One region of the Endozoicomonas sp. ALE010 genome, then DNA from elsewhere that is predicted to be linked to it. Evidence: predicted binding sites of a transcription regulator. Region 1 holds the regulator's gene; each other region holds the start of a gene.

Region 1 (10,746 bases):
GCTTCAGGGTGCAACCATCACGTTAAGTAATTTTGGTGTCTTTGCCGGAAAATACGCGACACCGGTTGTTGTGCCGCCAACCGTTTGTATCATCGGTGTTGGCCGGTTAAGGGAAGAAATCGTCAGCGTTGATGGCAAGCCTGAGAGCCACCGTACCCTGCCTTTGTCACTGTCGTTTGATCACCGCGCAGCAACGGGTGGTGAAGCAACACGTTTCCTCCATGCAATGATTCAACAGTTGCAGAAGTAGTCAAAAATCCACATTATAAATTCTGGGGCAAGAAAAAATGCGCTATCACTTTGCGGTTAAAAACGCAGGGTTGTTTTGATAGTGCCACGCTTGTCGGGCAGCTTTTCCAAGGCTAAGTGCGAGACCACCAGAAGTTGTGAGCGATGAAGAATAATATCTCTGCCAGCATGCTGCAAGGAAGTCCGTTGTTATAAGTTGTTATGAAAAGTGCATCAATGTAGGCCAGATTTTTTCGACTGAATGTTCGTATCCCGCTTTTGCCGGTCATGACACCGAGTTCTCTGGTTTGTCGGACGGGCATTATATGCCACCTTTTTCTATAGCATTGTTGATCAGCATGAACTGCTTTTCTGGCATTCATAGCTACTCAATAAAAGTTATAAAAAAATGTGGTCAAAGTTCTGACTCTGCCGATAGCGTAATTGAGAAGGATAAGCTTCCAGATGAGCTATCGGTCAAACGTTCCTGGTCGTTGTTCAGGAATTCAAGCAGACAAAGGTGGGTGAAGGCATGGACATCTTCAATACATATCAGCAGAGATTTCAATCAACCCAGCAGGAAGAGCTGACCATCGAAGAGTATCTGGCACTGTGCAGGCAGGATTCTTCTGCCTATGCCAATGCGGCAGAGCGCATGCTTATGGCCATTGGTGAGCCGGAGATGGTGGATACCTCAAGGGACCCAAGGCTCAGTCGTATATTTTCCAATAAACTGATTAAGCGTTATCCGGCATTCCGTGAATTTTATGGAATGGAAGAGGCGATTGAGCAAATCGTTTCCTACTTTATGCACGCTGCCCAGGGGCTGGAAGAGAAGAAACAGATACTTTACCTTCTGGGGCCAGTGGGTGGTGGTAAGTCTTCTCTGGCAGAAAAGCTGAAGGCATTGATGGAGAAAGTCCCATTCTATGCAATCAAAGGTTCACCGGTTTTTGAGTCACCTCTGAATCTGTTTAATCCTGATGAAGATGCCGACATTCTGGAAAAAGAATATGGCATTCCCAATCGTTACCTGGGCGGCATCATGTCACCCTGGGCGGTTAAGCGGTTAAATGAGTTTGGCGGTGATATCACCAAGTTCAGAGTGGTGAAGCTGCATCCCAGTATTCTGAATCAAGTGGGTATTGCCAAGACCGAACCCGGCGATGAGAACAACCAGGATATATCCAGCCTTGTGGGCAAGGTGGATATACGACAGTTGGAAGAATACTCTCAGGATGACCCGGATGCCTACAGCTTCTCTGGCGCACTCTGCCGTGCCAATCAGGGCATGATGGAGTTTGTGGAAATGTTCAAGGCACCCATCAAGGTACTCCACCCGCTGCTGACCGCGACCCAGGAAGGTAACTACAACAGTACCGAAGGCATGGGTGCCATTCCTTATAACGGTATTATTCTTGCCCACTCCAATGAATCCGAGTGGCAATCATTCCGGAATAATAAGACCAATGAAGCCTTTATTGACCGGGTGAACATCGTCAAGGTGCCTTACTGCACCCGGGTGACGGAAGAGATTCATATATATGAAAAGCTGCTGGCTAATAGCTCACTCAAGGAATCCCCCTGTGCACCGGATACCTTGAAAATGCTGGCCAAGTTTACCGTCCTGTCGCGCATCAAGGAGCCGGAAAATTCCAATGTGTATTCCAAGATGCGGATCTATGATGGTGAAAACCTGAAAGATACCGACCCCAATGCCAAGCCGCTGCAGGAGTACAAGGATTCAGCGGGTGTTGATGAGGGCATGGAAGGTTTGTCTACCCGTTTTGCTTTCAAGATTCTTTCCAAGGTATTCAACTTTGACCCTACGGAAATTGCCGCTAACCCCGTGCACATGCTCTACGTACTGGAGCAGCAGATTGAGCAGCAGCAGTATCCGAAAGAGGTGCATGAGCGTTATCTGCGCTATGTGAAAGAGTTCCTGGCACCCAAATACATTGAGTCTCTGGGCAAAGAGATTCAGACCGCCTATCTTGAGTCTTACTCCGAGTATGGGCAGAACATTTTTGACCGATACATCACCTATGCTGACTTCTGGATTCAGGATCAGGAGTACCGTGACCCTGAAACCGGTGATATTCTCGACCGCTCGGCCATCAATGATGAGCTGGAGAAAATCGAGAAAGCGGCCAGTATCGCCAATCCAAAAGATTTCCGTAACGAAGTCGTTAATTTCGTGCTCAGGGCCAGGGCCAATCACAATGGCCAAAACCCGAGCTGGCTCAGCTACGAAAAAATGCGCACCGTGATTGAGAAGAAAATGTTCTCCAATACGGAAGACCTGCTTCCGGTGATCTCATTCAATGCCAAAGGCAGCCAGGAAGATCAGCGCAAGCACAATGAGTTTGTTAAGCGCATGGTAGAGAGAGGGTATACCGAGAAACAGGTCAGGTTACTGGCTGAATGGTATATCCGGGTGCGCAAGTCGCAGTAACTGCCGTCCGGGTAGAGAGGCAGGGCGAATGGATTCTCGCCCTGTTTGTCATAAAGGACACACAAGGAGCGTGTTCATGAGTATTATTATCGATCGACGGTTGAATGGAAAAAACAAAAGTACCGTCAATCGCCAGCGGTTTCTTGAGAGATATAAGAAGCACATCAAGAAAGCAGTGTCTGATGCTGTGAATAAACGCTCCATTACTGATGTGGTTTCTGGCAGCGAAGTCACCATTCCCCGAAAAGATCTTTCTGAGCCGGTATTCCGGCACGGTCAGGGTGGGCGTTATAAGCAGGTTCATCCGGGCAACAAGGAGTTTGTCAGTGGTGATCGTATCAAGCGGCCATCAGGCGGCAGTGGCTCCGGAAGCGGTAAGGGCAAGGCTGGCAACAGCGGCGAAGGGATGGATGAATTCAGCTTCCAGATAAATCATGATGAGTTCCTGGAGCATATGTTTGATAACCTTGAGCTGCCAAACCTGGTTCGGAAGCAGCTGGAGGATATGACGGAATTCAAGATTCGACAGGCAGGGTATACGACAGCAGGCTCTCCGGACCGCCTGAATGTGGTGCGCTCCCTGCGTTCAGCCCATGCCCGGCGTATTGCCTTATCCGGTGGTGATCGCCGGGAGATACGGGCACTGAAAAAAGAGCTCCGGGAAATGGAAGTCAGCCCGGATGAAACGGACCAGCAACGAGTTGTTGAATTAAGAGAACGGATAAAAGAGCTCAATGCCAAGCTGAAAAGACTACCATTTATTGATGACTTTGACCTGAAATACAACAACATGGTCAAAGTGCCTTCGCCCAGTAATAAGGCCGTGATGTTTTGTGTGATGGATGTGTCCGGATCCATGACTCAGGACATCAAAGACATGGCCAAGCGCTTCTTTATTCTGCTCTATCTGTTTTTGCAGCGTAATTATAAAGAGATTGAAGTGGTCTTTATCCGTCATCATACAGCCGCTAAAGAAGTGGATGAGGATGACTTTTTCTATTCCAGGGAAACCGGGGGAACCATTGTTTCCAGTGCCCTGGAAATGACCCGTGATGTGATCAACAAGCGTTACAGCCCGGTGGACTGGAATATCTATGTTGCCCAGGCATCGGACGGTGATAACTGGGAAGGAGATTCCAGTGTCTGCACCAAGATTCTCACCGAGCAGATTATGCAGAAGGTTCAGTATTACTGTTATGTGGAAATCACCGACCGTGCCCACCAGAATTTATGGCGTGAGTACCAGAGTGTAGCGGAGAAGTTTAAAGATCACTTTGCCATGCAGCAGATTAAATCGCCCAGTGATATTTACCCGGTTTTCCGTAAACTGTTTGAAAAAAAGGAAAATGCATGAGCAGCCAGTTGATTTCCAGTGAACCGGAGTGGACGTTTGAGCTAATTCAGGAATACGACAGGGAACTGGCCCGTCTTGCTGATCGCTTCCGCCTTGAAACCTACCCGAATCAAATTGAGATTATCAGCTCTGAACAGATGATGGATGCCTATGCCTCAACGGGTATGCCATTAATGTATAACCACTGGAGTTTTGGTAAACACTTTCTTCATACCCAGCAAAACTACCAACGGGGCAGAATGGGGCTGGCCTATGAAATTGTGATCAACTCAAATCCCTGCATTGCCTATTTAATGGAAGAAAATACCATGACCATGCAGGCACTGGTATTAGCCCATGCCAGCTATGGTCATAATTCATTCTTTAAAGGGAACTATCTGTTTCAAACCTGGACCGATGCCGAGTCCATTATCGACTACCTGTTATTTGCTAAACATTATATTGCACAATGTGAAGAGAAGTATGGCATTGAGGCGGTCGAGGAAATACTCGACGCCTGCCATGCATTAATGAATCAGGGGGTGAATCGATATAAACGGCCCCGGCCCTTATCCGCTGAGCAGGAACAGGCCCGGCAGGAAGAGAGGGCGGAGTATATCCAGAGGACTCTGAACGACATTTGGACCACCATTCCAAAGGTTGAGAAAGATGAGCAGGAACAGGAAGAGCGCTTTCCTAAAGACCCGGAAGAAAACCTGCTCTACTTCCTGGAAAAGAATGCACCGTTATTGGAAACCTGGCAGCGGGAGCTGTTGCGAATAGCCAGAAAAATTGCCCAATACTACTACCCTCAGAAACAGACTCAGGTGATGAATGAGGGGTGGGCCTGTTTCTGGCATTACCACCTTCTGCATGAGCTATACAATGAGGGCAAGGTGTCCGATGGTTTTATGCTGGAGTTTCTTCACTCCCATTCCAGTGTTATCTATCAGCCGCCTTTTGATAGCCCGCAATACAGTGGTATCAATCCATACACCCTCGGCTTCAATATGTTTATGGATATTCGTCGTATTTGTGAAAACCCTACCGATGAAGACCGGGAGTGGTTTCCGGATATTGCCGGCAGCGACTGGCTGGATACTGTGCACTTTGCCATGAAAAACTTTAAGGATGAAAGCTTTATCCTGCAGTTTCTGTCACCCAAAGTGATGCGAGATTTAAGACTGTTTTCAATTCTGGATGATGAGTCCCGCACTTATCTTGAGGTGGACAGTATTCACGATGAAACAGGCTATAAAGCCATCCGTGAGTCACTGGCCGCTCAGTATAACCTCGGCAATCGGGAACCAAACATTCAGGTTTATAATGTCAATATCCGGGGTGACCGCATGCTGACCCTCCGTCATTACCAGCATGAAGGTCGGCCATTGGGAAAAGAGACCGATGAGCTGTTGAAGCATATACACCGGATCTGGCAGTTTGATGTGGAGATTGAGTCGTTTGAAAATGGCGCAGTCACTCAAAGCTGGCAGTGCAGTGAGAATAAGAAACGCAAATAAACGTCGATTGAATGCTGGTACGCTTACGGTAAATATTAAGCAACTATCCATTAATTTTTGAACCACAAAGGACACAAAGAGCACAAAGGAAAAGAAAAGCTCTTCTTCGTGCTCTTTGTGTCCTTTGTGGTTCCCATTCAACATGATCCATATCGGAGTTATACAACTTATTCCTTTTGATCAAAAAAACAACCTGCCTGATTTTGGATTAATAAACTGACAGTTTTTACTATCAGTGATTCACATTATTTTTAAAATTTATATAATGGTACTTCCATCTAAAAAAATCTTGCTGTATAAAGTTCATCGAATTGAACATCTTTATTCCTAAGTAGGAAGTTCTATCAAGACCAAGGAGTCGTAGAGTAAATGAATATTTTTGAAGAAGTTCTGCATCGCCTCAGCAGCAAAACCCGTATTCGCTCACTGTTTAAAGATGTACACGCGGAAGATCTGGAGCGCATCATTTCCCGTCTGAACGATGTGCTGACTGAGAAGCAGGAAGCGCGTGCCAAAGACGAAGAAAAGCGTAAGAAGAAGCAGGAAAGCATTGAAGCCATCAAGCAGATTATGGCTGACCGTGGTGTTTCCATGAATGATCTGGGTGTGGGTAATCTGGAACCGGAAGAGACAGTACAGAAGCGTCGCAGAAACATTCAAAAGTACACTTTTGAATACGAGAACGAAGCGGGTGAGCGCATTAAGTGGGAAGGTGCTACTACTGGCCGTCTGCCACGTGATTTCCAGGCGTACCTGGAGCGTACTGGCAAGAAGCGTCTGGACTGCGCTCTGGAACAGATCGAAGAGTAAGTTTTATTCGCTCTGAATAAAAAAGGGTCTTGCAGACCCTTTTTTATTTTCTATTTTGGCAAATACGGCGTTAATATCACCATTTCCGGAAAGATCGTGTTCAACCGGCATGCTATACGTTGACGACGTTGGCTTGCTTGATTCTCGACAGGGGAAAGTGACATATAAAACGACTGCCTTTTCCCGGATGACTACTGATACTGATACGACCTTCATGCCTTAATAACACATGTTTTACAATCGCCAGTCCAAGACCGGTCCCCCCTGTGGCATGACTGCGGCTCTTATCCACCCGATAAAAACGCTCAGTCAGTCTTGGAATATGAACGGGGTCAATGCCAACACCATTGTCCTGAACCATCAGGTGTCCACCTTCCTGATCCTGCCACCACTTCACCTGCACCTTTCCTCCAGACGGGGTATAGCGGATAGCGTTATAAACCAGGTTAGAAAAGGCACTGCGCAGCTCCACGGCATCACCCGTTAATAAGGCATCATCGTCGCATTCAAGTTGTAACTGGTGCTGATTTTCACCGCTCAATGCTTTGGCGTCGTTAACGATACCTGCAAGCAGAGACTTAAGCGTCACTGACTGACTTATTCTTTCCGGTTCCGTCGCTTCAAGCCGTGAAAGTAACAAAAGATCCTCAATCAGTCGCTGCATTCTGGTTGCCTGCTCCTGCATTTGACCAAGGGCACGATTAAAGATGGGCGGTGTATCCGGATTCATTGCTATACCGTCACTCATGGTCTCCAGGTAACCGGAAATCACGGTTAGAGGTGTTCTCAATTCATGGGAAACATTGGCAACAAAATCGGTTCTCATGATTTCAAGCTGATGCAACCGGCTGACATCCCTGACCAATAGAAGTCGATTGCCCTGCCCATAAACGGTAATGGCTATTTGAAGCTGTCGGCTCTCATGCACCGGTGAATCGATCTTAATGGGCTCTTTGCCGTGGCTATTGTTCATATAGCGGGCAAATTTTGGATTTCTGACCAGGTTTGTCAGGAGCTGTCCCTGGTCATCGGGCATTTGCAGGCCCAGTAACTCTCCGGCGGCACGGTTCCACCACTCAAGGGAACCATTCTGGTCGGCCATGACGATTCCGTCGTTTAATGCTGCCGTTGAATCCTGTATGCGTTCTATCACGCTGGCAAGTCGCTGTTTTGAGCGGTTGTGTTTGCGCTGAATTCTATAAATACCGTCAAAGATCTCACCCCATACGCCTGTGCTTTCCGGGGGATCCAGCTCTTTGTGGGCAGCCTTATCAAGCCATATCAGCAATCGGTGCAGTTGCTGGTGGCTCCAGAGAAGGTAGAATAATGTGGCAAGAAAAAGCCCCAGAAAAATCCGGTCCGCCAGCCAGCCGACCAGCAGCCCGATGGCAAGCATTGACACTATTCGACCAGTAAACCAGGATCGGGCAGAGGTGGTCACAGGCAGTTCCGCAGTTTGTTGAGCTTATGGTGATTGATCCTGACCATCATTCTTATGTCATCAGGTGGTGATGAGGAAAACGTCACTGAAGCCATTTTCATTGAATTCCAGCATTCTACGCTTTAGTGGAAAAACGGTAGCCAGTACCTCTGACGGTTTGAATGTAATTCTCATAGCCACTGCCCAGCGCTTTTCTCAGGCGGCGAATATGGACATCCACCGTTCTCTCTTCAACATACACATTGCCACCCCAGACCTGGTCAAGCAACTGCCCACGGGAATAGGCTCGCTCCTGATGAGTCAGGAAGAACTGCAGCAGCCGGTATTCCGTTGGCCCCATTTCGGCCGGGTTGCCATCAATACTGACCCGGTGGCTGACAGGGTCCAGTTCCAGTCCTTTGACGACGATAGCCGACTGTTCGTCCATTCCATGAGTTCTGCGCAGTACGGCCTTAAGTCGGGCAGCGAGCTCGCGGGGGGAGAAAGGCTTGGTGATGTAATCATCCGCACCGGTTTCCAGCCCCTGGATTTTATGGTCTTCTTCCCCTTTGGCGGTCAACATAATGATCGGAATTTCTGCTGTCAGCTGGTCACGCTTAAGTCGTCTGGCCAGTTCGATACCCGAGATATCCGGTAGCATCCAGTCCAGAAGGATCAAATCGGGTCGGTTATCCACCACCAGTGAGTGCGCCTGCTTTGCATCAGCTGCTTCCAGGCACTGATAACCAGCCATTTCCAGCGCCATAGCGACCATTTCCCTGATGGGTGCTTCATCATCCACAATTAGAATTGTTTTGCCAGACATGAGAATACCCCGGGGTTGAATGAGAGAAGATTGCTTTGGTAACCGTTTATCTTTATGACAGGTATTACAGCGAGGGAATGTTACAGAAAAATGACGTTGATGAAAATTTGATGGACTTTTTGCGGGTTGTCCAACCCATGAGTTACTGTTTTCCCGTCGTTGAAGTGATAAAGGGGAGGTGAAGGTTGAGCGCTTTCGGCTCAACCTTCAAATTCAGGTGTTTCAGTCAGTCATCACAGAGAACAGACCAGACCGAGAAATATGGCGGCACCAACCCAATGATTAGAAAGAAAGGCTTTGAAACAAGGATCCCTTTCACGGTTGCGGGTTAACCATTGCTGGTGGGTAAAACCTGCGGCGGCGGCAACAAGGCTGACATAGAATGGCCAGGCTAATTCCAGCTGTAAACCCAGCATCAGCAGGGCTATCAGGGTAAACGTCTGAAAACAGGCAATAATCAGATTATCCATTTCGCCAAATAAAATGGCGGTGGACTTAATGCCGATCTGCAGATCATCATCTCGGTCCACCATGGCATACTGGGTATCGTAGGCGACAGTCCATAACAGATTGGCGATAAACAACAGCCATGTCTGAGTGGTCAGTGTGTCGGCCTCGGCGGCAAATGCCATGGGGATGGACCAGCCAAATGCGGCACCCAATACCACTTGCGGCAGATACGTGTGTCGTTTGGCAAAAGGGTAGGCTGAGGCGAGTAGCAGGGCGGCAAAGGAGAGATAGATGGTCAGGGCATTGGTGGTCAACACCAGGAGAAAGGCCACGAAAAACAGGCTGGCGGCGTATATCAGGGCTTCTTTCGGGGTTATCTTTCCGGTCACCAACGGACGTTGCCGGGTTCGTTTTACATGACCATCAAAATGTCGGTCAGCATAGTCATTAACAACACAGCCAGCGCTGCGGGTCAGCACCACCCCAAGAATGAAAACCACCAGATTACCAACAGAGGGTATGCCTTCGGCCGCGAGCCAGAGCGCCCAGAGTGTTGGCCATAGCAGTAGATAAATGCCAATGGGGCGATCAAGGCGAGCCAGTTGAATAAAGTCTTTCCAGCGTGGTACGTGCTGATCCAGCAGCTCTGCACATTTATCAGCGCCTGTTATCGATTGTATAAATTTCATCTGCGCCCTTGGAGTTCTGTGTTTTGGAAATATAGTCAGGGCCTTCCAGCCGACACATGTTTTGCCGATAAAAAAATGAGCACAGGCTGCCATGTGTCCAATATCTATGTAGTCTTGTCGGCCTACCAGAGCAAATTGCTTATAGCGGGAGACTATCATGTTTACAGAAGACTTACGCCCTCTTCAAGAACAACTTTTCAATCACTCCATCTACCAGAAAATTAACAGTGTGGAGACGTTGTCGGCCTTTATGGAAGCTCATGTATTTGCTGTATGGGATTTTATGTCGCTGGCGAAAAGATTGCAGCTTGAGTTTACTTCCATGCAGCTACCCTGGGTGCCAGTTACGGATGCCCCGTCTGCCCGCTTCATTAATGAAATTATTCTCTATGAAGAGACGGATAAGGATCTTCATGGCACGCCCATGAGTCATCTGGAAATGTATCTCGCTGCCATGAATGAAGTATCCGCGGATACCAGCAAAATCGAACAGGTAATTTATAGCATCAAGACAGGGGTTCCCTGGCAGCAGGCCCTGGTGGTTGCTGAGGTACCGGAATACATTCAGGCATTTGTTTCGGATACGCTGAAGATCGCCCAGTATGGTTCGTTACCGGAAGTGGCCAGTTATTTTCTTTTCGGCCGTGAAGATGCCATTCCGCAGATGTTTTCTTCCCTGTTGAATCATTGGGAAATCCCCCCGGCGTCCGTTCCTGCCATGACCTACTACCTTGAGAGACATATTGACCTTGATGGGAATGAGCATGGCCCGGCAGCAGAGAACCTGCTGAAACAGTCTATAAATGGGGACAAAACTGCCGAAGCATCGGCCGTTGCCAAGGCGAAAGAGGCTATTTCGGCACGAATAAGATTTTGGGATGGTCTTGAGAAGCAATTGGACAAAGTTACCGCTGGACAGGGGGCTGTTGACAAAGCAGAGCCTATACTACCCGGTTTTATCTGAGACCTATGTACGGGACAAAACCTGAAGCAGGGTCTGAAATCCAATCTGATC
Region 2 (10,746 bases), on a different contig from region 1:
GGAGCCAGCACAGGCGCTTGAGGTTTTCTGCACCAATCGAGAGGTTGGGTATTGTGTTCGTCGTCATTAAGTAGTTAATCAAATGAAATCATATTGAATACCCTTAGACTCGAAAATTGGTTTTTTTATCCCGGTCAGGGATTTTCCACGTCATCCTCTGCATCTGTGCTCTCAATGGAAACCGAAATACTCTTTAGCTTTAATGAATGAATGGTCTTCCGATCACAAAGCAGCTCATCTGTCTGGGTGCAAAGAGTTTCTGCCTCTGCTTTCTGAGCAACGATTTTGTCTCGCAATGCGTTTTCACCCTCAGAGTTGCGATAACCCATTTCCATTAACAGGTCACCGAGTGACGTCACGATGAGCGAATGCATGTTGATCATTGGGAAATAAGAGTCTTTTCCCGAAAGGATTTCTTCCTGCACCGCTTTCTTATGCCATTCCATCTCCTTATGGATAAACTGCTTACTGATTTCTTCCTGTTTAATTTTCAGTTCTTCCATAGTACTGGTATTTTCAAGCTGCATCAGTTCATCATACGCAATGGATTGCCTGACCAGGCCCGCACAATCAGTCATGTATTGTTCAGAGAATGCCAAGCGACTGATTGCTTTATTAATGGCAACAGAGAGATTGGGGTACTTTTGCGAGCAGGCATTCAACGTCTTGATGACCGATTGACAAAACCATATAGACTTCTGGTAAGGAGCCAAAAAAAACTTCGCTTCCCGTAACGATTTGTTCAACATCTCCTCATTTTCAATGCTTTCTGGGGAGTCATCGTTATCTCTCTGATCCTTCCTTATCTGAGAAATTATTGCCTCATACTTCGTTTCGATAAGCTCAGTCCCTTGCAGGATGGGTAGTTCGGTATCAGCAGGTCTGATGAGAAGCAGGTCATCATCGTTCGTCGGTGAAGGTGCATAAACGGAAGAGACATAAGCTGCCTGGGGAACCTGGCCAGTTTCGATGATAGGGTGCTGCAATAAATCATGGCCGACATAATCTTTGTATTCAAGGAGCTGCTCGTCTGAGATTGACAGGTCGAAGCCATAATATGATACAGTTAAATTGTTAAAATCATTGATATTGTAAAGGGGCTGGCTTTTCTTGCTCAATGATCCATTCATATCATCCCCGGGCATAAGGAAAAATCCAGATTTTGCTAATTCAGCTATACGTTCATCAGATAATTGAGGATGCCTAGACGTATTGAAATGATAAAACGATTGACGCCTGTTCTGCTCACCAACCTCTCCAAGCGTTTGGTATTTATTGTCACTAACCAAGACAGCAACCCTGCTTTTCGCCAGTGTTTTCAGGGAGATTGTTTCACAGCGGTTAAAAAACTCAGCGGGCATAAATCGAATATTCGGATTGAGGCGAACTATTTCCGTGTCTATCGTTTTGAGCACGCGCTTATAATCAAAACCTCTAAATAAATACTCGTCACCATAATAATAAGAATAACTGGGTATAAACGGAATGGCAAAGTAGGCTGCTTTGACTGGCACCTGAAACAATTTAATAACATGATCTCGGTCATGCGGTTTCTCCCTGTGCGCTTGACCCTCCGTAAAATTGTCATCAGGTATGCTAAAGGGCTTGCCAAAAGTGGTGCAATTGGCAAACAGGCTGACATTCATTTTCATTTCCATCTGTTGCTATTGTATGTTGAGACTTGACAGGAGTTTTCCCGGGAGGCTGTCCTGTTTTCCGTCTTCTTAGACACTGGTTATCGTTAAATAGTTCTTGTCCAAAAACGCAATTCTCGGTCAGCCTCCTGGCTCGCTCCTTTATCCAGAATCTGTAGGGTCAGGGATTTTCAACGTCATCCTCAGCATCTGTGCTCTCAAAGGGAAACCGAAATACTCTTTAGCTTTAATGAATGAATGGCCTTCCGATCAGAAAGCAGCTCATCTGTCTGGGTACAAATAGTTTTTGCCTCTGCTTTCTGAGCAACGATTTTGTCTCGCAATGCGTTTTCGCCTGGTGAGTTGCGATAACCCATTTCCATTAACAGGTCACTGAGTGATGTCATGATGAGCAAATGCATGTTGATCATTTGGAAAAAAGAGTCTTTTCCCGAAAGGATTTTTTCCTGCGCCGCTTTCTTATGCCATTCCATCTCCTTATGGATAAACTGCTTACTGATTTCTTCCTGTTTGATTTTCAGTTCTTCCATCGTACTGGTATTTTCAAGCTGCATCAGTTCATCATACACAATGGCTTGCCTGACCAGGCCCGCACAATCAGTCATGTATTGTTCGGAGAATGCCAATCGACTGATTGCTCTATTAATGGCAACAGAGAGATCGGGGTGCTCTTGCGGGTAGGCATTCAACGTCTCGATGGCCGATTGACAAAAGAGTATAGACTCCTGGTAAGGAACCATAAAAAACTTCGCTTCCCGTAACAATTTGATCAACACCTCCTCATTTTTAAGAGGTGTTGGTTGACCAACGTTATTAGCCAGATCAATCGTTATCCGGGTAATTATTGCCTTATACTTCGTTTCGATAAGCTCAGTCCCTTGCAGCATCGGTAGTTTGGTATCAGCAGGCCTGATGAGAAGCAGGTGATTATCGTTCGTCGGTGAATAAACGGAAGAGACATAAGCAGCCTGGGCAACCTGGCCAGTTTCGATGATAGGGTGCTGCAATAAATCATGGCCGACTAAATGTTTGTATTCAGGAAGCTGCTCGCCTGAGATTAACTGGTCGAAACAATGATATTTTTCACTGAAACCATCAATATCATTGATATTGAAAACGGGATGGCTTTCTCTACTAAATGCTCCACTCAAATCATCCCCGGGCACAAGGAAAAATCCAAGTTTTGCTAATTCAGCTATACGTTCATCAGATAATTCAGGATGCCTGGGCGTATTGGAATGATAAAACGATTGACGCCTGCTCTGCTCACCAACCTCTCCGAGCGTTTGGTATTTATGGTCACTAACCAAGACAGCAACCTTCCTGTTCGCCAGTATTTTCAGGGGGATTGTTGCACAGCGGCTAAAAATCTCAGCGGGCATAAATCGGAGATCCGGATTGAGGCGGATCATTTCTATGTCTACCTTTTTTTTGAGCATGTACTCAAAATCAAAATCTCCAAATAAATACCTTGCCTTGCCATAAGGCCTGGGTATAAACGGAATGGCAAAGTAGGCTGTTTTGACTGGCACCCGCATCAATTTAATAAGATGACTTCGGTCATGCAGTTTCTCCCTATGCCCTTCACCCTCCGTAAAATTGTCATGAGGTATGCTATAGGTCACGCCAAAAGTGGTGCCATTGGGAAGCAGGTTGATATTCATTTTCATCCCCATCTGTTGCTATTTATGTTGAGACTTGACAGGAGTTTTCCCGGGAGGCTGTTCTGTTTTCCGTCGTCTTGGACACTGGCTATCGTTAAATAGTTCTTGTCCAAAAACGCAATCCGCTCCTTTATCCAGAATCTGTAGGGTCAGGGATTTTTAACGTCATCCTCTGCATCTGTGCTCTCAATGGAAACCCAAATACTCTTAAGCTTTAATGAATGAAGGGTCTTCCGATCAGAAAGCAGCTCATCTGTCTGGGCACAAAGAGTTTCTGCCTCTGCTTTCCGATCAACGATTTTGTCTCTCAATGCGTTTTCGCCCGGTGAGTTGCGATAACCCATTTCCATTAACAGGTCACCGAGTGACGTCATGATGAGCGAATGCATGTTGATCATTGGGAAATACGAGTCTTTTCCCGAAAGGATTTCTTCCTGCACCGCTGTCTTATGCCATTCCACCTCCTTATGGATAAACTGCTGACTGATTTCTTCCTGTTTAATTTTCAGTTCTTCCATGGTACTGGTATTTTCAAGCTGCATCAGTTCATCATACACAATGGCTTGCCTGACCAGGCCCGCACAATCAGTCATGTATTGTTCGGAGAATGCCAATCGACAGATTGCTTTATTAATGGCAACAGAGAGATTGGGGTGCTCTTGCGGGTAGGCATTCAACGTCTCGATGGCCGATTGACAAAACCTTATAGACTTTTGGTAAGGAGCCATAAAAAACTCCGCTTCCCGTAACGATTTGACCACCCCCTCATTTTTAATACTTGTTGGTTGGCCAGCGTTAACGGCCCGATCAATCATTGCCTGATACTTCGTTTCGATAAGCTCACTCCCTTGCAGCATGGGTAGTTTGGTATCAGCAGGCCTGATGAGAAACAGGTGATTATCGTTCGTCGGTGAATAAACGGAAGAGACATAAGCTGCCTGGGAAACCTGGCCAGTTTCGATGATGGGGTACTGCAATAAATCGCCGACTAAATGTTTGTATTCAGGATATTTGTATTCAGGGAGCTGCTCGTCTGAGATTAACAGGTCGAAGCAATGAGAACTTACACTGAAATCGTCAATACCATTGATATTGAAAACGGGATGTCTTTCTCTACTAAATTCTCCATTCACATAATCCCCGGGCACAAGGAAAAATCCAAGTTTTGCTAATTCAGCTATACGTTCATCAGATAATTCAGGATGCCTGGGCGTATTGGAATGATAAAATGATTGACGCCTGTTCTGCTCACCAACCTCTCCGAGCGTTTGGTATTTATTGTCACTAACCACGACAGCAACCTTCCTGTTCGCCAGTATTTCCAGGGGGATTGCTTCACAGCGGCTAAAAATCTCAGCGGGCATAAATCGGAGATCCGGATTGAGGCGGATCATTTCTGTGACTACCACATTGGGCCTACTCACAAAATCATAATATCCAGATAAATAGGCAAAGTAGGCTGTTTTGACTGGCACCGGAATCGATTTAATAAGACGACTTCGGTCAAACCGTATCTTCCTATGCCCTTCACCCTCCGTAAAATTGTGATGAGGTCTGCTACAGGTATAGGGCACGCCAAAAGTGGTGCCATTGGCAAACAGGTTGATATTCATTTTCATCCCCATCTCTGCTATTTATGTTGAGACTTGACAGGAGTTTTCCCGGGAGGCTGTTCTGTTTTCCGTCGCCTTGGACACTGGCTATCGTTAAATAGTTCTTGTCCAAAAACGCAATCCGCTCCTTTATCCAGAGTCTGTAGGGTCAGGGATTTTCAACGTCATCCTCTGCATCTGCGCTCTCAATGGAAACCCAAATACTCTTTAGCTTTAATGAATGAAGGGTCTTCCGATCAGAAAGCAGCTCATCTGTCTGGGCACAAAGAGTTTCTGCCTCTGCTTTCCGAGCAACGATTTTGTCTCTCAATGCGTTTTCGCCCGGTGAGTTGCGATAACCCATTTCCATTAACAGGTCACCGAGTGACGTCATGATGAGCGAATGCATGTTGATCATTGGGAAATACGAGTCTTTTCCCGAAAGGATTTCTTCCTGCACCGCTTTCTTATGCCATTCCACCTCCTTATGGATAAACTGCTTACTGATTTCTTCCTGTTTAATTTTCAGTTCTTCCATCGTACTGGTATTTTCAAGCTGCATCAGTTCATCATACACAATGGCTTGCCTGACCAGGCCCGCACAATCAGTCATGTATTGTTCGGAGAATGCCAATCGACAGATTGCTTTATTAATGGCAACAGAGAGATTGGGGTGCTCTTGCGGGTAGGCATTCAACGTCTCGATGGCCGATTGACAAAACCTTATAGACTCTTGGTAAGGAGCCATAAAAAACTCCGCTTCCCGTAACGATTTGACCACCCCCTCATTTTTAATACTTGTTGGTTGGCCAGCGTTAACGGCCCGATCAATCATTGCCTGATACTTCGTTTCGATAAGCTCAGTCCCTTGCAGCATGGGTAGTTTGGTATCAGCAGGCCTGATGAGAAACAGGTGATTTTTGTTCGTCGGTGAATAAACGGAAGAGACATAAGCTGCCTGGGAAATCTGACCAGTTTCGATGATGGGGTACTGCAATAAATCATGGCCGACTAAATGTTTGTATTCAGGGAGCTGCTCGTCTGAGATTAACAGGTCGAAGCAATGAAGTGATTCACCGAAAGTGCCGCTAAAATTGATATTGAAAACAGGCTGGCTTTCTTTCCTCAATAATTTAAATGTACTCATTCTTTCCCCCTCCCAGGGCATAAGGAAAAATCCAGGTTTTGCCAATTCAGCTATACGTTCATCACATAATTCAGGATGCCTGGGCGTATTGGAATAATAATAAAACGATTGACGCCTGTTCTGCTCACCAACCTCTCCGAGCGTTTGGTATTTATTGTCACTAACCACGACAGCAACCTTCCTGTCCGCCAGTATTTTCAGGGGGATTGCTTCACAGCGGCTAAAAATCTCAGCGGGCATAAATCGGAGATCCGGATTGAGGTGGATCATTTCTGTGTCGACCATTTTGAGCATACGCTCAAAATCAAAATCTCCAATTGAATTCCTTGTTTCGCCACAAGGCATGGGCATAAACGGATTGGCAAAGTAGGCTGTTTTGTCTGGCACCGGAATCGATTTAATAAGACGACTTCTGTCATGCAGTTTCTCCCTACACCCTTGACCCTCCGTAAACCTCTCAGGAGGGACACTGTAGGGCACGCCAAAAGTGGTGCCATTGGCAAACAGGTTGATATTCATTTTCATCCCCATCTGTTGCTATTTTGTTGAAACTTGACAGGAGTTTCCCCGGGAGGCTGTCCTGTTATCCGTCTTCCTGGACGGCCATCGTCAAATAGTTCTTGTCCAAAAAGGCGACCCGTAGTCTAGCCCGGATATTTCATAAACGTGCTCCCGATCTCGCTTGTCCTTTGCCACTCTAAGGGAGTTTTGCTCAGTCGACCGTACTCCCCGGTACGGCGCTCCTTCACAAAATCCCTTAGAGCGACAAAGTCCTTCGCGATATTCGGGGCAGTTTATGAAATATCCGGGCTGGTGCATAAAAGCGTTAATACCCGTACACTACGTTCTGTTTCATGGGGTTAAGCCTGCAAAAAAAAAACCTGCTGTGCAGCCAAGGCACAGCAGGTTTTTTTGCAGGAGGAATCTTGCCGATCACGCTGTCAGGAAAATAAGGACACCTGGCAGAATGAAGAAGGCGATGAACAGATAGGCAAACGCATACATTCTGTTTCTGGCTGCCAGATCAGACAGTTTGTCAGCCATATACAGCGGGATCTCTCTCAGCCACTTGATGCCGTAAATAACCACAACCGCACAGAGGTTAAAGAAGAAATGCACCATGGCGATGGTTAGTGCCGGCAGGGCCGCAGGACCGGTAATTGCCGTGGCAGCCAGCAGGGCGGTAATGGTTGTACCGATATTGGCACCCAGGGTGAAAGGGTACATCTGTCGTACAGTAAACAGACCATTGGCCACCATTGGAACCATCAGGCTGGTGGTGGTTGAGGACGACTGAACCATCACGGTCATGGTCATACCGGACAGAATGCCGCTGATCGGACCCCGGCCAATGGACTTGTGCAGGGCATCTTTGGCTTTACCCACCATGACCTTTTTGAGCAGCTTGCCCAGACGAACCACCGAGAAAAAGATCAGGACAATACCGATACCAATCATGGCGATACCTGCCAGTGTGCTGTCCGGCAGTACCGATACAAAACCTTTGACAATGTCTTCAGCCGGAGAGGTTAACGGGTCAATAAAATTCAGGCCTTTCATTGACATATTCTGACCGCCAACCAGCATGCTGGCTACCGATACAGAAAGCTTGCTCAAAACGCCTGTGAACAGCTCCAGAGGCAGAAGAATGAGAACCGCCAGCCAGTTAAAGAAGTCATGAACGGTAGAGGCGGCAAACGCCTGCTTGAACTCTTTATGGCAGCGAATATGACCAAGACTTACGATGGTGTTGGTGATGGTTGTGCCGATGTTGGCACCCATAATCATCGGGATGGCCAGGTGAACCGGCAGGCCGCCAGCGACCAGGCCGACAATAACAGAGGTGACTGTACTGGAAGATTGTACGAGCGCTGTCGCCAGTGTGCCCGCCAGCAGACCCATAACGGCATTGTTGGCAAAGCTGAACAGCTGTGCTGCGGCTTCACTACCACCCACCGCCATTTTAAAGCCGGAGCCGATGACACTAACAGCTACCAGCAGAGCGTAAATCCATAGAACAACGCGCAGCCAGATACGACCGTAATGTCGCGTGGTCATGGTTTCGAAATCAGCGCCCTGTGAAGAAGCAGATGTCATTTCAGACATAGAGAGTGCACCCCGGTGCATATAAAGTTGATGCTAAAAGTATCGAGTCTTTATTACAGTTTTATGACAACTTCTTCACAAACAATCAGCAGATTTTCTTTTTCGGGGGCTAAGTAGTTAACCAAATGAAATCCTATTTTCTGACTAAGTGGTCAGTCACTCTGCTGCGTTACAACTCCGGTCACATAGCTACGGCTATGCTCCCTTCATTGTGCCTTGCATAGTAACTGCCCACTTAGCCAGAAATATACGATTCCATTTGGCCAACTACTTAACAGTCTGAAGCGCTCTCTTGATCGACCTGTTTTTGCAAAAAGTCGATCATATATTTTCTGTCTTCTTTCGGTTTTTCCCTGGCTCTGACGATCTCTTTATCCAACAGTTCTTGCGGTTTTTCCGGTTGGGACTTGAAGGTGGTGAGCTGGTGTTTTAACAGCCATCCTGCGATATAGGGATCACTGAACTCCAATGCTCTCTCCAGGATACGTGGCGCAAATGGTCGCAATTCCTCAAGGGATGCGCCTCCCACCTCTAATAACCAGTCTATTGGCTGGTGGGTGTAGATGGGCTCCACCACTTCTTCCCGGGAAAGATAGCCATCAAAATAACTGAGCAATGCCGAGGTGGCTTTACCGGGGTTCTGTTTGGCCTGGTGATTATCCATCAGCCATTGGGCTACCCGGGTATTATAATGGCTCATGGCCTGCTCAAATTGATGCTGGGCTTGCAGATTGGCTCCCTGATCAATCAGCCATCGGGCGTTGGCAAGATACCCGCAGTAAAGGGAGGTATTCAGAGCCTGGTTGAGCAGCGCAGCGGAGGCTTCGGGTGTCAGGCTTGCCCCATTGGCCAGCAGCCAGTCTGCCTGAATGGCCATATCGATATGAGTCTCAGCAATAACCTCCAGCAATGTTGTATTGATATCGTTGCTGAACGAGCCGATGCCCTGGGATCTCCTGTTGATTGATGGGGCGGTTGCTGTGGTGGTCAGGTGTTCTGTTATGTTGCCGGGCTGATTGGGATCTGACCGGGATTTCAGCTGGCGCAACGTTGTCATCGCTGTTTTGATATTTGCCCCGTTTTCCAGGCACCATTGTGCAGTTCTGGTATACCCCTGCAAAATAGCGTGGGGCAACAGCTTATCCAGTCTTTCGGATTCTGTCAGTTTCCTGAGTTCTTTACCCACCAGCGGTGTCAGCTCCAGATCCTTCCCGAACCGCCCTGAATTCTCGGCTTTACGCTGTTGGAGTTGCTGTAATTCACGACACTTTTCAAGCTGTGCAAACGCGGCATCCGGCAGATCGCTGGTTTCCCTGAGCCTGCCGACTTCCCTGGATTTAAGGTTTATTTTCGCGGTGACGACCGGATGCACTGGACCATCATCAAGTTCAGCCCAGAGTGTTTCTTTCATTGCCCAATTGACCAGAGTTTCATCATGCTTCCATTGTTGACCGGTCCGGCTGACATCAAACAATAACTGATCGTCGACCCATGGGTTAAGAATCCAGTCCTCCAGGGCCAGAAAATCACTGTGAATCTCTGCTCTGAGGCGCTGGTCAGGGATATACCGGTCACTGTAAGGTATGACCCGCTGATAAATTGACCTGACGGTAAATGCACTCTGTCGAACCTCCGCCTCCGGGTGATTATGGAGAGTTTCGGTTGGTGGCGGTGCTGGCAGATCCGTTTTGCTGGCAGGCGGAGGAGGTAGTTTTGGATGGGCGGGATGGGTGGTCAATGTGCGTGAAGTATTTACGACGGGGGCAGGTAATCTCTGGCCCGGCGGCGTTTGCCTGACGTAACAGTCAGAAGCGTGGCTTGGCTGTAAGCTAAACCCAAGGTATCCGGACATCCGGTTGGCTGGTACATGGCTCCCGATATTGTCAGCCCCCCTGCCGGGACTTGTGTTAACCTCTCCGGTGTGCTGCTGAAGATGGCCACTGCTGTTATGTTGATGAATACAGCCCTTGGCGGCCTGTCTGTAGTACTCTCTGGAGAGAGGGGCCTTGAAATGGGCGTTATCCACGTTTCCACCAGTTCTTTTACGGAAGCATATAAAATTGACCCGATATTCGAGATTAAGTTCCACATCGGTGGTCATCAAGTGAAGGATAAACGTTAGTTTAAATTAGAAGGGAAATGGGAATAGCCTCGCGAATAAACGAGCAGGCTATTCTTATAGTGGCTAGTGCAGCTAGGACATGGTTTCAATGAGTTTGACGGGTTGTCGTGCCCCCGCACTCCGTTCGTCCTGAGCCTGTCGAAGGGCGGAAACTCCGGACTCTGATAGATCGTGCCAAGCACCCTTCGTCCGTGCATCCTGAGCGGAGCCGAAGGACGCTCAGGGTGAACGGAGACTGTACACGTCAAACTCGTTGAAACCATGTACTGGTTTATTTCAGCAGGTCATCAAACAGCTGCACATTCACCAGCTCACCCGCTGGTTTATCACCGTCTTCTTCCGCCAGTACGATATAGCAGTCAGAATGACTCATGGTACTGAGAACTCCAGACCCCTGATGACCGGTTGACATAACCTGCAGTTCACCGGATTCCCGGTAAACCAGCTTTGCCCTCTGGAA
Region 3 (10,746 bases), on a different contig from region 1:
GGGTATCGGGGATCATGGCAAAAAAGATGATACGAATATACCCATCGTTCAGGTGTATCTGTGCGCCAGTAGTGAAAAGGCACTGGAAGGTTCTGAATTCACTGTGGATCTGCACAGCACAATCAGAGCGAGGTATCTGTCGAAGTTCTCGCCCCGGGGCATGGATAAACTGATTCCCCTCAGTGTGGCGCTGCGTATGCCCAAAGGGCTGCATCAAGGTGCTGACTTTCATCATGTCGGCTTTGCCCTTCACGAGGTATCGCGGTTTGGAGGGGAACGGCCATCGTCTTCGAGAGCGCTTTTTTCCCATGGACAAGGGCGCAATGATTCAGAAAGGCACAACATTGGCATTCAACAAGTGGCACCCATACTGGAAGCCATGGGGGTTGACCGCAAAACGGCCATGTCCAGGGAGGCCGGACTGGCCATTCCCTTCGGATTTACCTTGTTGAAACAGTCAGAGGATGCTTTGGTGCGAGAAGCAAAGGTGTCAAAAAATATGTTGGGGTCCAGAGAAATGTTTGATTTCGGAAGCTTGTTTGGTGGGGCCAACTCTCGTGGAGGCACCTTTCGTGGAGGCACCTTTCGTGGCGGCAACTTCCGTGGAGGCGAATCAGCTGACGTGCCTGCCTACGACGAATTCGACTACCCTCCGGCAACTGGAAGAACCACCAGGGGGTTCTCCACGCAGACTGATGGAGTTGAGCCTGAGGCCAACGAACCGATTACCAGTGGTATTAATCCCCTGGCATGCACAACGGAAAGAGAATATACGTTTGTAAATGATGGGGCACCAACGGAAGCTTTTGCATGGGTTGGTGGCCTTATCTGGGTTCAGACCGTCACCAGTTTACCGGGCATCGAAACCAGCGAAGACCTGAAACAATGGGTAGTTAGGCAAAAAGTGGACCCATTAAATCCAGTGCTTCCGGGTATCTTGTAAAAATTATTCCGGGCCAGGTAGCCCCAAGGCGGTTACCGTTCTTTTTTTCGGTACCGCCGCAGTAGGGCAGCCTCTTACGGTAGACGTCAAGGGCATTAGCAGCGAAAAATCCACCGGCTTACTCTGCATCCATGCAGTCGCCTGTATGGAATGACAGCGGAGTAAAGTTACCGGTTTTCTGTGATGAATTCCTTAATATCTTCCTTGGGAAGAAACATTGCAACAGTCTCTTACTGGTTCATCGAGAATCAGTTGCACTAATGATATCGGTTTAACGGATTAACTGAAAATAGAATATTGTGTAAGCTGTTGTCTAATGTATCTATTTTTTTTCTGTTTTGTTTGTTCAGGGTAACAATTAACAGGTGAGATCTGAAAACTTCTTCCATCTCATGGGTGATTTTTAAATTGGTAGATACAAAGTAGATGTTATCCTGGTACACCACGACACTTGGTAGAAAATTATTATTATGGATTTTAAAATCCACAATCTCCTGAGCCGATAACTCGTTCAACTCCACCGGCAGAACCGCATTATACACATATTGATCAGGATAACAGGGAGTAAAGAAAAAGGCCTCTTTGTCATCACGGTATACCTGGTTGATGGTTTGGTCGTTGCAACAGTGAGCTATGCACTGAATGCCAGTTATTGCGCTATAGAGTTCAGCAATTTTTGTAGCATTTTTCATGTGGCTGTAATCAACTGCAAAGTATTTTTCAGCAATGGCCATCATGTTTTCAACAATGGCCATTAATCCTTCGACAGTATCATGACCAACCATAATGCCATGATTTTTCATAAAGTAGAGATGCGGCTTCTCTTTGCCTGTGAGGCTTTGCATGTACTGGGCGAAAAGAATGGACACTTCCAGCCCGGGGGCGGCATACCCGACAAAACCAGCATCCGGGTATAGGTTTGATATGATTTTTTTGGCATCACGGTTTATCAACAGGGCATTGATAAGGACAGGATGCAAATGCAGGGTATATTTAAAAGGGAGGAGGGCATGAAGAAAGACTTCGGCGGTGGGTTTTATATCCGGCAATTCATTAGCTTCCCTGACCGCTTGATTGGCTATTTTAACACTCTCTTTCAGGCTGTATTTTTTCAACAGGTCTTCGTTATCTAAAACGTCCAGTATTTTTTCACTGTCAACGGTTACATAACCATGATTCAATTCCGTTTCTGAAAGGACGCAACCCACTCCCTGAGAGACCAGCAGTTTGCCTTTATCCGCTTTAGCCCCGGCATTCCCCCCGCCAGCCTGAACAAGGTCGAAGCGGCCACCGGCGTACTTACAAATTTTTACCAGGTCTTTAATAACATTATTTTTCATATTCATATCCTTTTGAAATTATGCCTCATTGATGCTGTATAGCTCAGCGACTATCACCGCAATGGAAAAGAGAATAATTAAAGTGAAAGCTATTTTTCCGCCAGGTAACTGATAACTGCTTTTGATACCCTTGTTTCTTCCGGCCCAGGGCAGTACGGCCGGAATGATGCCAAAAACAACAGCAGAAAATATTGCGGCATAACCAAGTGCCGTTAAAAATACAGTATCCAGCAATATGACTATCAGAGCAGGTGGCGCAAAAGTCAGTAAAGTCAGGGTAAACTTGCCGGGTTTGATATTGTTGGCCTGCAAACCATCCGAAATAAGATCAAATGTTCCCAGGGATACACCAATTAATGATGTGGCAATGGCTAAAAAAAAGAATGCCTTGAATATCAATACAACATTGTTATTGTCTGTGAACTCTGCCATGGCCCGTAAAATGCCTGTTGATGGGTCACCAGAGTGCAGAATGCTTTCTATACCGTTGTCACCATTAACAGGTATTACCCCAATGACAATCGTTGCCCATAAAATGTACATGATCAGTGGTATAAGGCTACCAACCACACAGGCAATCTTTATTTTTCTCACGTCACTGTGTAGATAGCTTCGCAGGGTGGGCACTATGACCAGATAGCCAAAAGAGGCAAAAATAACCGGTAATGCTAAGAATGGTGGGTTGAATGTTGTTATTTTCAGCCTGTGAGCTTCCACATAGGGCGTGGAAATGAAGGCAAGAGAGATAAATATCAGCAAAATACCTATCACAAAAACGCGATTGATGTTTTCCGACATTCTTATGCCTGAATATATTAAGCCAGAGGCAATAGCCGTAATCACCACAACGGCCGTCGTCTTGTTGACGTCAAGAGGAAGAATATATGACAAGGAGTAGCCTGTTAACTCCCCCAGGCCAGACAAATAAGCAGCAAGAATGCAATATAGAAATAATAGGCAGCTTCCCCACCCTATGATCTCTCCGGGTCGCCCCAGAGTGACCGAGATCATCGTGATCAGGTTGGCACCCTCTTTGTGCTGGAGGTTAGCTTCCAGCATAGCGAGGGCGATGACCAGTGAAGCAAGCCAGACGGTGATAAACATAAAGAGGGTCGCTGCAAACCCGTAAGTGCCTGTGGTTACCGGCAGCGCGATCATCCCGGCTCCAACAGTGGTTCCCGTGACCAAAAAAATGCTGCCAATCAGGTTGTTTTTGTCCATGATTTTTCTTTTTCTCTTTTAGTGCATGACGGACTATATCGACCGTGGTGGGCACATTTGCATTATCAGATCATTGATCAATGTCATTAGCAGTGTGAGCGTTCATTCAGTGCGTCTTCAAAATCCTTCAATGGATTGCTATTCAAAAACAGGACAAACACTGAATGTTGAGGTGATGGTGTGCTTTAAGACTGCTTGCCCTCACTGGCGGGCAACCGGTGATGACTGGGTTACAGGCACTGCCTGAGTGCTTTGGTAGCGGCGGTTGCGGTGTTTTAACGAATCTCACGGAGAACCGGGGGCATAGATGACACAGGTTTTTTGCCCCCGGTTTTTGTTAGTCAATAACCTTGCCACGATTCAAGACCCCGGTAGTTTTCTCCATGATTTTACGCCCAAGGAGAATAGAAGGTCTGTATGGATGCAGTGCTGCTTTGATGCCTGAAGGGTTATAGTCAGTGCTGTCAGAATTGTCATCTAAGTGCACAACACCAATATTAGCTCCTCCTCCTCCTGCGAGGAATACCAGGATAGTTACCGCAACGATGGCAACACCGGCGAATATGGCTTCAGATCCACGTTTTGGCATTGTGTAGTAAGGACGGGAGAGATAGTTGAAGGTCTCTCGGCCAGCGGTGATGGTATATTCATGAAGGCTTTTATGTGGTTTTCCACTGGCAACATCTACAGCAATTTTGGCCATGCCAAAGACAGTGCCTCCGGCGCAAGCAAGCCCGGTAGCAGCCAGGGCGGTCACATAATAGGCAGCAAAAATACCGCCATTAAGCACCGTTGAGGCAAGTCGGGATGGTATAACAACAGCCTTGCCAGCAGCCCTGCCGACTTTTGACAATAAGGAACGCTTGCTGTTTTCCTCCATGGCCGGAGCAGGCAAGCTGGAAAAATCCTGCCAGGAAGCGCTTGAGGGCAGTATCGGATTGTTCATAATTCAACCTCCTTGTTGGTATATGAAAACGGATAACGGTTTTTGATGAGCTTTAGTTTATTAATATCTGTGGTTTGATTCACTGACATGGGTGTTAGGGGAGAAACAGTGTCTTGAATCTTGAATGTGTTCAAATGCAAAGGCCTGACCCTGGCTTTTCGTTTTCCTTGACTTTATTCAAGAATCAAGACCTGACCCTCGCTTCTGTTTTGGAACTTTCTTTTAATTTAAGACTCTGATGAATATGAATAACCTTTGAGGACTGACTTTCAACATGCTCAAGTACAATTAAAGATAGGAGAAAAACCATGGACCCATTATTTAAAACCTCATGCAATCAGGGGGGAAATTATTTTGCCCCCTATGCTGAAGCTTCAGAAATGGCTAAAGCGGAGCATAACACTGTCTTCGGAAGGGTCGTCAGTCCTGTCAGCGGTGAACCATCTGCAGTTAATCACGTAAATTTAGATTTCACAGCAGATTCCGCAACAGGGCAAAAAGAGATTGGGGTTTCTTCCAGAGCAGTTGCTTCCGATGAAGATACCAGTGATGCGGTTAACCGCAAACCAGGTCTAAATACCTTCGTAGGCAGAATCAATTACGCCTTCGAAGAACTGGATAAACAAAATTTCAGCAATGCGGAAAGGTTATTCCGGGGCGTCTACTTGGAAGAGGATCTGGACGAATTGGAATACCATAGGTCACTGGTAGGGCTTGCAAAGTCACTAGTAGAGCAAAACACCTACAAGAAACTGACGGAAGCCCAGCATCATCTGCAAGTTCTCAGGGGTTCTGAATGGTGCACTACATCCGGGGCTTCGATCATTCCTGACCTGGATATAACCCTGAGCCGATGCGAACAAGAACTTGGATTGCCCATTCAGGCTGAGGCTCGGCTCCTGACTCTGAGAAGAAAAAGCCTCCATGCCGATGAGAAGGCAATGTGTGAGCCTTCAGATAATTATCATGCTGATATTGCTATGGTTCGGCAATGGCAGCTTATGAAAAAACCTAAGCTTGCCTTAACACTGCTACAGAACATGAGAGCAGAGTCAACTTTAAGGCTGACAAAGGAACGTTGGCCGTCGAGCCCAGCATGTGCTGCAATAGAACTTCACGAATGCCTGAAAGAGGTAAATATGATGCTGGCGACACTGTCAGGTGACGGGCAAATCTGAACTGACTGAAGAGCAGCTGCTGAAGATGAGTGGCATGCTGCCCCCGGTGACAGTGCTGACAGACTGCGCCATCACGCTGTTACCGACGACTTGGGGTGAAATAAAAGACACCCAAAAATTTGATTAATCGGCCACACCGTCTGTTTTTCTTCTGGAACCTCTTAAGGGTATTAAGGAAATCTACCCAGTAACCAAAAAAAATGACATGACGACCGCCCGAAAAAACCTCATAGATCCAGCCAGTACGCCCTACTACCACTGTATGGCACGCTGCGTTCGCAGGGCCTTCCTATGCGGCAAAGATAATTTCTCAGGCAAAAACTATGAGCATCGCAGGCAATGGGTGGTTGATCGGTTGAAAGCACTTTCCGGTATTTTTGCCTTGGAAGTCTGTGCTTATGCGGTGATGTCGAATCATTATCATGTGGTGCTCCATATCAATAGTCAGCAAGCCAAAAAATGGGACACCAAAGCAGTCTTACAACGCTGGACGCAGCTTTTTTCAGGCCCGCACCTGGTTCAGCGTTTTCTTGTCGGCGATCAGCTGGGCAAAGCAGAGCTGCTGCGTGTCGAAGCATATGCCCAGAAGTACCGAGGTCGGTTAATGGATATCAGCTGGTTCATGCGCTGTCTCAACGAATATTTAGCCCGGCTGGCCAATAAAGAGGATGAGTGCAAAGGGCGCTTTTGGGAAGGTCGTTACAAAAGTCAGGCTTTGTTAGATGAGGCAGCATTGCTGACTTGCATGGCCTATGTCGACTTGAACCCCATCCGGGCAAAAATTGCCGCAACGCTGGAAACCTCAGAACATACTTCTATTAAAGAGCGCATTGAGTCATACGACAGCGCAAACGGAAAAAAACAAAAGACACACTTGAAACCGTTAAAAGCTCAGGGTCAAAACCCGGAACAGGCGATTCCATACCCACTCAGTAGCTACTTTGAACTGGTTGACTGGTCTGGCCGAATTGTCCGAAAAGGCAAACTTGGTCGTATAACTGACGATGTACCACCTATCCTGGAGCGCTTGGGTATTGACCCAAAAGAATGGCTGGAGACTATGCGCTGGCATAATCGTTTTCACCGCGCAGTCGGCAAGCTGGCCTCACTGAAGGCTTATGCAGAAAGCACCGGAAAATGCTGGGTTCATGGGATGTCTGTGAGCGGTGCTCTCTACCCTGCCTGATCAACGTATTTTCATTTACTTTAATGTGGCCAGAATCTTCTGAATGCTCTTTCTTATATTGTCTTGATAGTGTCTTCTATCTGGCTGTTGCTGAGTGCTTTTTATACGCTTCCTGTTTGGTATGAATGAGAAATTCTTCTTTTTATTCTTTGAATGAGACATTCTTACAATGATCAATACTATCCCACTTTCACCACCAAAATAACGTAATCATTTGATTTTGAACCATATATTCTATTCGAATATATGGTTGGCACGATATTTAATCGTTTAAAATCAAAATGTTACCAAGGGGTGGTGAAGGTCGGATACTATCATTTAAAAAATGAATAAATGATGTACTCTTCACTATTTAAAAAGTGGGTGTCCTTTTTATTCTTTTTATTGTCCTCTTTTTATTGTCCTCTTTTTATTGTCCTTTACCACCTCAGGAAAGTTGATTAATAGTCAGGGCAAGCCGGTGGAGGTCGTCACCAAGGGGTGCCATGATCCCTGCGTAGGTATTCGTGCAGTACCCATTGCTGAAGCGATGATGGCGATTACCCTGATGGATCATTTTCTGCGGCACCGGGCACAGAATGCCGATGTCGTTAGTCCGATACCGGTTGTTTAAAGCATAAAAAAGGCTTCCGGGTGGAAGCCTTTAAACGTTTAGCCTCCCGGGAGGCTGTACGAATAGTCGTTAAAAGATTTCATAGACAAGGGTTGATCCAGAAACCTCATGGCCAATGATCAGCAAAGGCTTGCCAGTGGGACTGTCCGCTTCTGCCACAAAGACCATACCCTCCGGTGAAAGGTCACCAGCCAGTTCAGGCTGCTCGGCCACATTCACGGAAAAGTCCCGGTTATGGATATAGCGGACATATTCAGGTGATTCCGGACTGGTGATGTCGTACATAAACAGGCCGCCGGTACGCTCAAGACCAACAAACGCATAGTGTCTTCCATTGATTTCACCAATGGCCAGGGCTTCAGGCTCCGGACCTTTGTCATCACTGCGGTTATCGCCTTTGGTTTCATCGTCATTGTTATTGAAGTCAGACTTCAGTATTTCTGCCGTGATGCGCTCGAAATCATCGCCAGAGTCAAACACCAGATTTCCGGATTCATCCCAGATGGCGAAGGAACGGGTACCGTAAGCATAAAGCTGTTCAAACTCACCATCGTTATCACTGTCTCCCAGAGTGTTGGTGATTTTCAGTTGAGCCATCCCGGCTGAATCTTTTGCTTTGTCGGCATTTGGGTGCTCATCAGCCACCTTCACCTTTTTCACACGGAACTCTTCAGTATAAGCAAGGCAGCCGTCGTCTTCATCAAACTTCAGGCCGCCGGAGTTCAGACAATCTGTTCTGGAAGGGCTGTCATACCAGTAATCACGGGCATCACCTTCGTTGGCAGAAACAACATAGGTTTTGCCATTGGCTTCATAAGAAGCGAGGGTGTCTGGCTGATACATACCGTATACACCCGCCCAGGTTTTCAGATTCACGCCACCATCCCTGTTACTGATATCGGCGGTGTATTTCCCAAAATCTTTGTAGCCCAGGGGGAAGATCTTAACGACTTCAGCTGCTTCAATATCAATGATTGCCTGAGCATTATTTTCCTGCAGGCTGACATAAGCCTTTTTAGAGTCATTGGATACGGTGATGAACTCAGGCTCAAGGTCTTGTGCAACGGTGGCATTTCGGCCAAATACCCGAACTTGCTCGCTTAACTCATTGTGCCTTGGACCGTATTTATTAAACTCAGTAAAGCCAACTTGTCTGACCTCGCCTACGGTACCGTTATCGTTGATCTGGATAATGCTGATGGAACCCTCAGGATCAATTTTGTAATCTTCAGAAGGCTCACCTTCATTGGCAACCAGCGCATATTTACCATTTGGGGTAAAGGTCACCATGTCTGGCAGTGCTGAAGTGTGGACATAATCCCGGTAGGTTGCATTACCTTGATCATCGATGTTGAACAGAATAACAACGCCGTTTTCCTGTTTGATGTCAGCTTCAACGGCAACAGCCAGCAGGCCATCATGTAATGACAGGCTGTTTGCAGCACCGAGTTCGATGTCTGGCAGATAGCTTTGAATATCAATGCTGCTTCGTTTGGTCAGGTTTGAATCGGTCAGTGGGTTAGCGAGAGCCTTGCTGGTTAATTGGCTGGCATCCAGAATATCAATCGTTTTTTCTCCGGCATTCACGACAAAAATCGACTGACTGGTTTTATGCCAGCTGACAATTTCTGCTGCACCTTCAAAGAAAGTGCCAGATGCATAGCGACCAACCGGTTGCATATCCGGGTGGGTTACGCTGGCAGATTGCATATCCAAAGTACAGCCTGAAATGATCAGAGCTGCCAGTAATGGAGCGGTTCTGCTGAAAGGGATTTTCATCGGCCTTGCCTGTCATGTCCTGTTTTAGTTGCTGAACAGTTATAACGGGAAATGATGAAAGAAATATGACAGCTAAATCATCACGGTGTACCGAGACAGAGAAACAATCAGAATAGGGCGGTTGATATAGGTCCGCATGATGCGTGCGGGGATCAGGTGCCGCCAATGGCCAGCAGAAACACAAAAGGGTCAACCAACACGTCAAAAAGGGAATTTAAGAATCATGAGGGTCAAAGTCTCATACTGAGCACAACTACAGACCCTGGAGCACAGGATTTACGTCCCGGAGCCAAAATACCCGAACAAGAAAGGCGACCAAACGCAGCTATGATTTTCATGTGACAAAAGAATCATCTGCGAGAGGCCGCCCTCCATGGAAGTATGTCACCCACTGACCATTCCCGCTAGTAATCACTGCCCTGCAATCGAGATGCTGCAACATCGGTTATCTCTTCTTCGCCAGTCATGCCATGAGCTCCACTGGGAGGATTACGAAAATGAACTGCATAACCTCATGGCTCTTGCAGAGCAGGAGATTCTCTCTGAAGACCTCCAAAAACTGGACGTCAATGAACCTTCTATTGAGGTCAAGGGCACCGTTTATCGCAGGGTGGCTCAAAATCATCAAACATACCAATCTGCTGCTGGCTCTGTCCGGGTAAAGCGAACCCTGTATCGATCCGGCTCAGGAAGCAAATGTATAGTCCCCCTGGAACTCCAGGCAGGGATTGTTGAAGGGTTCTGGTTACCCAGGGCGGCAAAGCAAGCGGCATGGATGGTGGCTCAGTTGCCACCAACCGAAGTGGCAAGCCTTCTTGAGTTGCTGGGAAATATGAAACCGTCGGCCAGTACTTTGGCTCGTCTTCCTGCAAAACTCAGTGAACGGTGGGAACAGTATCTTGAACCTTTTGAGTATATGTCTGGCAGACAACTTTCAGGTTCCAGCCAATGCTGCGACGGTAGCGGCCTCTCTTGATGGTGTAATGCTGCCTATGAAGGGCGGAAAGCGTCAGGAAAAACGGGACAAGGGAGCAGCTGAAGGCAAGCTTACCAGAGGCCCTGCGGGTTGTCAGGAAGCCAGTTGTGGGACGCTGTCGCTCTCTTCACTTTTTAAAAAGTGGGTGTCCTTTTTATTGCTTGTAGCTGACACCGTGACCCCGCCAGAGATTAGCAGCAGAGTGTCCTCCCATTAGGTGCAACTCGCGGGCAATTTTGAATGGATCCGTACAGTTGGTATCAATGTCACTGGAGAATTTGTCACCAATAATTTTGGATAACAGCAGCAGCTCATCTTCAGTTGCCTGATTGAGTACGTCGTAAAGATTTCGATCTTGTCGGGTGAATACTATGCTCATTTGCAAAACTCAAATTTCAAAGCTCAATGCTTCCGTACACTTGCCAGCTCTTAAGTACTGTACTGGTTGGGAATGAAATCTCGAATAATACCTGATAGATGTTATACGGAAAGAGAAGCTGGAGGTTATATATGGTCCGCCCCGCACAAGAGAAACCAGTGTTAAGAAACCATTAAGAAACCAGT

What was found. The regulator PhoB, encoded in region 1, activates phosphate uptake and scavenging genes when phosphate is short. The targets are predictions, from matches to a motif close to TGTCATANNNNTGTCANA.
Region 2: a site for PhoB is predicted at 8,216-8,233, ahead of ACO6UY_RS10715 (Na/Pi symporter). Genes of this name have one in related genera too.
Region 3: a site for PhoB is predicted at 9,260-9,277, ahead of ACO6UY_RS02525 (choice-of-anchor I family protein). Genes of this name have one in related genera too.

The regions. Positions count from the first base shown of each region.
Region 1 is NZ_JBLYNV010000047.1:34,228-44,973, forward strand. It holds gene ACO6UY_RS17575 (dihydrolipoamide acetyltransferase family protein) at 1-250, shown strand, start outside; gene ACO6UY_RS17580 (PrkA family serine protein kinase) at 761-2,683, shown strand; gene ACO6UY_RS17585 (YeaH/YhbH family protein) at 2,760-4,037, shown strand; gene ACO6UY_RS17590 (SpoVR family protein) at 4,034-5,536, shown strand; gene ACO6UY_RS17595 (H-NS family nucleoid-associated regulatory protein) at 5,906-6,346, shown strand; gene phoR (phosphate regulon sensor histidine kinase PhoR) at 6,459-7,787, opposite strand; gene phoB (phosphate regulon transcriptional regulator PhoB) at 7,903-8,592, opposite strand; gene ubiA (4-hydroxybenzoate octaprenyltransferase) at 8,826-9,731, opposite strand; gene ACO6UY_RS17615 (DUF3050 domain-containing protein) at 9,889-10,695, shown strand; gene ACO6UY_RS17620 (transposase) at 10,699-10,746, opposite strand, start outside.
Region 2 is NZ_JBLYNV010000020.1:51,391-62,136, forward strand. It holds gene ACO6UY_RS10690 (ATP-binding protein) at 1-67, opposite strand, end outside; gene ACO6UY_RS10695 (hypothetical protein) at 135-1,646, opposite strand; gene ACO6UY_RS10700 (hypothetical protein) at 1,853-3,319, opposite strand; gene ACO6UY_RS10705 (hypothetical protein) at 3,469-4,932, opposite strand; gene ACO6UY_RS10710 (hypothetical protein) at 5,081-6,577, opposite strand; gene ACO6UY_RS10715 (Na/Pi symporter) at 6,992-8,164, opposite strand; gene ACO6UY_RS10720 (hypothetical protein) at 8,436-10,190, opposite strand; gene moeA (molybdopterin molybdotransferase MoeA) at 10,558-10,746, opposite strand, start outside.
Region 3 is NZ_JBLYNV010000003.1:87,888-98,633, reverse strand. It holds gene ACO6UY_RS02565 (hypothetical protein) at 1-943, shown strand, start outside; gene ACO6UY_RS02560 (class II aldolase/adducin family protein) at 1,201-2,283, opposite strand; gene ACO6UY_RS02555 (amino acid permease) at 2,302-3,504, opposite strand; gene ACO6UY_RS02550 (hypothetical protein) at 3,842-4,450, opposite strand; gene ACO6UY_RS02545 (hypothetical protein) at 4,759-5,628, shown strand; gene ACO6UY_RS02540 (hypothetical protein) at 5,612-5,755, shown strand; gene ACO6UY_RS02535 (transposase) at 5,834-6,814, shown strand; partial or broken gene ACO6UY_RS02530 (chorismate synthase) at 7,230-7,427, shown strand; gene ACO6UY_RS02525 (choice-of-anchor I family protein) at 7,497-9,206, opposite strand; gene ACO6UY_RS02520 (hypothetical protein) at 9,580-10,182, shown strand; gene ACO6UY_RS02515 (hypothetical protein) at 10,337-10,561, opposite strand.